2 regions of the Paeniglutamicibacter sp. GQ140 genome follow, and region 2 is predicted to be linked to the other one. Evidence: riboswitches for the same ligand, from Rfam matches in the RefSeq annotation. Region 2 holds a riboswitch; the other holds the start of a gene.
The links. Region 2 has a riboswitch for cyclic di-AMP ahead of AC6CHY_RS08665 (M23 family metallopeptidase). Riboswitches for the same ligand answer to the same signal wherever they lie in the genome.
Positions count from the first base shown of each region.

Region 1: another riboswitch for cyclic di-AMP. It lies ahead of AC6CHY_RS09840 (C40 family peptidase); the one in region 2 lies ahead of AC6CHY_RS08665 (M23 family metallopeptidase).

Region 1 covers NZ_JCAXDW010000005.1:313,110-316,491, forward strand. The annotation lists gene AC6CHY_RS09835 (DUF305 domain-containing protein) at 1-442, opposite strand, end outside; gene AC6CHY_RS09840 (C40 family peptidase) at 1,048-1,878, opposite strand; cyclic di-AMP (ydaO/yuaA leader) riboswitch at 1,884-2,045, opposite strand; gene AC6CHY_RS09845 (M23 family metallopeptidase) at 2,165-3,088, opposite strand; cyclic di-AMP (ydaO/yuaA leader) riboswitch at 3,176-3,350, opposite strand.
Region 2 covers NZ_JCAXDW010000005.1:48,821-52,202, forward strand. The annotation lists gene AC6CHY_RS08660 (hypothetical protein) at 138-899, opposite strand; cyclic di-AMP (ydaO/yuaA leader) riboswitch at 1,742-1,916, shown strand; gene AC6CHY_RS08665 (M23 family metallopeptidase) at 2,004-2,957, shown strand; gene AC6CHY_RS08670 (CPBP family glutamic-type intramembrane protease) at 3,314-3,382, shown strand, end outside.

The DNA of each region.
Region 1 (3,382 bases), 260 kb from region 2:
GGAAGAGTTCCTCTGACTGGCCTCCGCGGGCGGACTTAAGCGAGTCGAGCTCCGCCTCGCCGAGCATTCCGTCCATCGCCATGCCATGGTCCACGGTTCGGGATTCTCCCCAAGCAGTCAACCAGGATTCCATCAACGAGATTTCCGGTGCCTGCGCATCCTTGATCTGGGTGGCCAGCTTGGCAAGTTCCGGGCTCACTGAGGCCTTGTCCAGCATGATCTCGCTCATCTCCACCGCCTGTTCGTGGTGCGGGATCATCATTTGCGCGAACATCGTGTCGGCGCTGTTGTGCGCCTCGACAGGCGCCTGCCGGGAGGCTTCCGTCCCCGCCGCGTGATCCGTGCCGGTGTGCTCCGTTCCGGCAGTCGCGCAGCCAGCCAGCAGTACGGATCCTGCCAGGAAGGCAGCGGAAATCGACAATGTGGTCTTGGTATTCTTCAACGGCTTTTCCTTGCGTATGGATGAGAAATCTGGTCCGGTGCGTCCGGACCTCTCATCTTCGGCTGATGCCGAGCCGCAATGGCGAGGGGCCGGCGGGGATATAGTCCATCCGCGGGAGCACCCCGAGGAACCGGCTCAGGGGCCAGGCGCGAGACACCTTGGCTCCCGGTACGGGCCGGGCGAGCCTGAAGGCCAGCAACAGACACAAGGCACACGCCCCGGCGACGGTGCATTCGCCAAGCCCCACCACTTCGATGTGCCCCGGGGCCTGGATCGTGGTCAGACTTTCGGGGCCCGCACCGGGATCGACGGAGACTGTGACGTGAGTGCCACTTGAATGACTCCCGTCGCGACCTTCGTGTCCGGAAGCGGAGCCCCAGGCCGCGCCCAGGACGTGCATGGAAAACAGGCCCAGAAAGAATATGCACAGCAGGAGCGAGCGAACCCAAGGTCGCCCTGACCACGATGCGGAGCCTGATTGCAACATTTTCACATCACCAACCATATACCCATCCGGGGTATTGCTCCATCGGGATTGCCGTTTTAAACAACAAGGCCCCCGCTCGATCCTTGCGGATCACCCGGGGGCCTTGGAACGCTTGAACTTAGCCCTTGAGGGTGTAGTAACCGTAGAGGGGGTTGCGGGAGACGTCGTGGAGCATGGTGTCGACGGTCGGGTTCTGTGCACCGATCATCTTGCCGCCACCGAGGTAGATGCCGACGTGGCCGCCACCGTTCTGGAAGACCAGGTCGCCCGGCTTCGGGGAGCTGGTGCGCACGAACTGGCCGGAGGCGCGGATTGCCGAGGTGCCGCGGGCGATGTTGATGCCGTGCTGTGCGTAGACATACTTGACGAAGCCGGAGCAATCCCAGCCCGACGGGGTGTTGCCGCCCCATACGTAGGGGACGCCGACGTACTTGGCCGCTGTAGCCGCGATGCCCGAGAGGTTGGCGGTGTTCATCGATTCGCTCTTGGGCTTCGGGGCCGAGGCCGCCGGAGCGCTATCGCGGTTCGAGCGCGTGACCGGTGCGAAGGCGTCCGAGCTGTTGCTGGAACGGGTCTCCGGGGCGGTGTTGTTGGAGCGAGTCGAGACCTCATTGGCCACGGCGATGACGACCGGAGCCGGTGCTGGCTTGGAGGTGAACGCCGCGCGCTCGATGTTCAGGTCCTTGGCCTTGGAAGCCGAGACCGAAACGGCCTTGACGGCTACGCGCTCTGCGGAGAGGCCTTCAACGGGAACCGCGCTTGCTTCGCGGGAAACATCGCCCTGGGCCGGAACGCCCAAAGTCAGTACCAGGCCGGATGCGGCTGCAATGACTGCTGCCTGGCGGCCAACGGATCCAGCATTCGAGGCAACAGCCTTCGAGATGGATTCGAGTGGGTTGGTCCGAACCGGGGTCGCGCGGTGGCGGCCCAATGCTTGACGTGTAGTCACGTAGTAATGCCTCTCCTGATGCCTGCGAGGTGAGCTGTCGGGTTCGAGTGGGAGTCACTCGGCAATCCGGCCGCCAGGCCGAACCACTTAACCCCAAGGCTTCCTGGTGTGGAAACCGAAAGTGGGTCCCCCGCCACTGCCAAACGAGTTTTGAACGGACACCGTGGGCTGGCAGTGCTCGGCACTTCCCGCGGCGGTGAGCAGGGTTGTTCCCTGATCACTTACTTAGAATATATGAAGCGAATCCAAAAGTCACGTTCTGATCACGGAACGGTGACAATTGCCGTTATAACCAGCCCTCGGGGTTGACCCACTTGCCGTTGACGATGACCTCAAGGTGCAGGTGGGGGCCCGTTGAATTGCCCGTGCTGCCACTCAGGGAGACGACATCGCCGCGCTTGACCTTTTGTCCCACTGAGACCTTCAGGGCCGAGTTGTGGTTGTAGCTGGTGTGCAAGCCGTTGCCGTGGTCGATCTCCACGCGGAAACCGGAGTGTCCGGCCCAGGCGGCCTGCACCACGGTGCCGGCGGCGCTGGCCTTGATCGGGGTGCCCATCGGCACGGCGTAGTCCAGGCCATTGTGGTTCATGAAGCCCGGGCCCGTTGGATTCTTGCGGAATCCGAAGCGCGAGGTCAGGCGAATGTTGTCCACCGGCTGGGCCAAGACCCCGCCGGCAGCGATCTTGGTGACATCTCCACCGGCAGCGGTCATGATTGTTGCCAGCTTGTCTTCCTCGGTGAATTCACTGGTCAGCGAGGCTCGCTCGATTTTCACCTGATCGTCGGCCGGGGCCTTGACGTCAACCACGACGGACTGGGCGACGCGCTCGGTGCCCGCGGTTGCCGTCTCGGCATCCTTCGCGGGTGAGGCGGCAGCGAATGCAAGGCCGGACACTGCGGCGACTGCGGCAAGCTTGTGCGTGAACCCGATGCGGGGGCGTTGCGGCCGGGGCGCGAGCTTCAGGACGTCATCCAGCTCGTCGGCTTCGGCCGGAGCGGCAATCGGTGCGGCGGGCGCAGCCAGGGCGACGGGAATTTCGGTTGCGGCAATGGCTGCCGCGTCCGGGGATGCGCCGTAACGCAGGCCGGCCGCAAAGCGGCGGCCGGTGTACTGCGTGGCATCCTGGGCCTCAACGGAATCCGGGACCACGCTCAGGGCGCGTCGACCGGCACGTCGGGAAGTAGTTTCACCGCTCAGGGCGGTGTCCACGATCTGCTCTATTGAGCCTTCAGCAGGCGAAGCATCAACGGGACCGGACGCACGTCGGCGACCGGCAGTGTGCTGCTGAGTCAAATGTCAACCTCTCATATATCGCCTGCGAAGTTAGCTGTCGGATTCGAGTCATGAGATCAACTCGGCAGAGCCCACCAAGGCGGACTCAGCTTCACCCCAAGATCCATGGTCGAAGACCAGGAACGGTTGATTGGGTCCTCCGCCCCTACCGGGAATTCTGACTCCGCGATCCGCCGGTAGGGTTATGCGAATCGGATCGGGACTGGATTA
Region 2 (3,382 bases):
CCAGGCGAATTAATCGCCCGGGGGCCTTCCTGTACCCGGACGGCCCTGCCTTGTCCCATCCCGACGCCGGCCGCCGACCCGGAATCCCGAAGGGATGGCCGTGTCCAGCCCGCCCGCCGAACCGAATCGTACTGCCGTCACAGCACAGTCGAAGTGGTTCGGCGGGGGTCCGTGCGGCGGTGCGACAGACGTGCTGCGACTCCAAGTGTCGCCAGTCCCCAGATCAGCCACCCACCGTAGACGAGCACGCCTAGCAAGGGTCCTTCGTTCGACGCGTGGGCAAGCGATGAGTGAAGACCCGCCGTGCCGAGCCCGATCAGCGTCAGGCCGCCGGCAGCTGCAGTGGGGTGTGCCCACCGCGGGGCATCGCGCCGCCACCACCGCAAGGCCACCACCGTCGCCGCCGTCCCGATCACGGCAAGTCCCACCGGCGCAAGATAGGCCCCATCCACTGCGTGGGAGCCCTCGGGCGCCAGCCACTTTCCGCCTGCAACCCAGAGGGTCTTGAGGCCGGGATAAACCAGGGCAACGGTGATACCGAGCAAGGCAACCCATCTGGGAGTCTCCAAGGGAAAGCCGGCGGCCGTGCGCAGCGGGCGCCACTGGACCCATGCTGCAATGATCGTGGCGGTGGCCGCGAGGGACACCAGCAACGAAAACAGGTCCATCGGAAAGGGGATTGCACCCGCCGCGCGCAGCAGGTGGAACACGAGGGCGACAGCGGGCGGCCCCAGGAACACCGTTGCCAATACACACAATGGCTTGCAATACCGGACCGATGCGGAGGCAAGGAGGACAAGGATGCCGCCCACCAGTGGGGCCCAGACCGGGGCGAACCGGTCAACATAATCCGGCTGCCCCGACACGACCAGTACCGCACCCAATACGGCTGTCAGCACGGCGCTGGCACCTGCCAATGACGTGCGGCGCACTCGGGCGAGGGGTCGGTGAACGCCCAACCCGTCGGAAGGTGGTTCAAGCCGGCCGAGGCGGCGGGCAGCCTTTGCAAGTCGCTCTGCATGAACCCTCTGCAAGTGCGCGAAGGGGGAATTCGGCATTGTCTGCTCCTGGTGATGAGAGGAGTGCCGCCTGCTTGCGGTAGGGCACGTGCCAATCATGAGTCAGCATATCCCCGAGGCGACCATGCACCCACGACTAGTGGCTCGGCTCCGGGAACCATCGGTCCCAAGCATGGGAAGGCCGGCTCTGGCGTCGGGCCCTCTGGAACCCATGTTCCGAGCCCTTGCCGCCGTCCAAGTCGCCGCTGTCCATTGCTCGCATCCTTGGGATCCTGGCCTCAGACCCTGGCTGGGGGCCATCTCTTCCACGCAGTGCCATGACTCTGCTCAATTGGTGGGCCGTTCGGCCCGTCGACCAACGTGAATGGGGGGCATCAGCACCGCTGCAGACCCGGAACCACCGTATTCTTGATCACTTCTACGATGCAGTCCCGCGCGCCCATGCGGCCAAAATCAACCGGGTGGAACCCGCGTCGCTGGCGCAGCCCAACGAGTGCGGCATTTCGCCCGGGGGCCTAGTCACCACGAAAAAGGTTGATCATACAACATTATCCGGGCGCAGGGATCGAGGGCGCGCTGGAGCTCCCGACCGACGTCTGGGCCCGCGTGTTTGTCCGCCGCATGGATTGATAACGAAATTGTAACTTTTGCATATGCCCCCGTAGGGTTTTAGGTCAGGTTGCACTTACGCAACCCAGTCCCGATCCGGTTCGCAGAACCCTACCGGTGGATCGCGGAGCAAGGATTCCCGGTAGGGGCGGAGGACCCATTCAACCGATCCTGGTCTTGGACCACGGATCTTGGGGTGAAGCGGAGTCCGTCCAGGCGGGCTCGGCCGAGTTGATCTCATGACTCGAATCCGACAGCTAACTTCGCAGGCGATACATGAGAGGTAATCATTTGACCCAGCACTTTAATTCCGGGCGCCGCCGCGCGCCCAGCCCAGTTGACGCTTCGCCTGCCAACGGTTCACCAGAGCAGACGGTGGACACCGCATTGAACGGCGAAAACACTTCCCGACGTCCCGGCCGACGCGCACTAGGCGCGGTCCCGGATGCCGTCGAGGCCCAGGATGCAACGCAGTACGCCGGCCGCCGTTTTGTCGCCGGCCTGCGCTATGGAGCGTCCCCGGACGCGGCATCCAGCGCTGCCCCCGCCATCCCTTCCGCACCTGTCGCACAGTCGGTGCCGCAGGCGATGCCTGCCGAAGCCGACGAGCTGCACAACGACCTGAAGGTCTCGGCGCGCACCAAGCGCCCCCGCCTCGGGCTCGTGCACAAGCTCGCCGCCGTCGCCGCCGTGTCCGGCCTGGCATTCGCCGCCGCCCCCGCACAGGAAGATGCGGAAGTTGTCCCGGAGCCCCAGCGCGTCGCCCAGACCGCTGTCGCAGATGTCAGGGCCCCGGCCAACGACAAGCTCACGGTCAAGCGCGCCTCGGTGACCAGCAAGTACGTCAAGAAGGAAAAGCCGGCACCCGTCACCACCGCCGCCGCCGGAAAAGTCACCACGGAAGAGAAGCCGGCACCCGCTGCCGCCGCTTCCGCCGGAAAAGTCACCCGGCTCGCCCAGCCGGTGGACAGCATCCGGTTGACGTCGCGCTTCGGTTTCCGCAAGAACCCGACGGGCCCCGGCTACATGAACCACAACGGCCTGGACTACGCCGTTCCCATGGGAACGCCCATCAAGGCCACCGCCGCCGGCACCGTGGTGCAGGCCGAATGGGCCGGACACTCCGGCTTCCGCGTGGAGATCGACCACGGTAACGGGCTGCACACCAGCTACAACCACAACTCGGCCCTCAAGGTGTCCGTGGGCCAGAAGGTCCAGACGGGCGAAACCGTCTCCCTTGCGGGCAGCACGGGCAATTCCACCGGGCCGCATTTGCACCTCGAGGTCATCGTCAACGGCAAGTGGGTCAACCCGGAGGGCTGGCTATAACGACAGAGTCACGCCAGCCTGTGGCGGACTTGACCATCTCTGCCTAGCGCGGGATCTGCGCCCTTTTCCTAAGGGGGCGGCCGCGAGGGTCCGTCCACGGATGCAACGTGGCTCGAAGCCGGCACAGGGGGCGATGGCCTGACCGGGTTCTGCGTGGTCTGCCGTGTGGCTCCCGGTGGTTCCATGGCGGCGGCAACGTGTCCGCGATGCCGGGCATGGCTTCTGTCCCGTGCAGCGACCAGGTGGCAGGACCCTGCAGATGGGCATGTCCCTCGATGACGACACGTTTTGGTCGGGCTCGGCCAAGTGCGGCGTCAATGCTTTTGTGCTGCGGGCGGTGCTGGCATGCTGGTGGTGTGAGACCGATCCTGGCTGATCCACCCCGTACCGCCCTCAGTTGGAAAGTGCTGCCGGCAGCGCTGCTC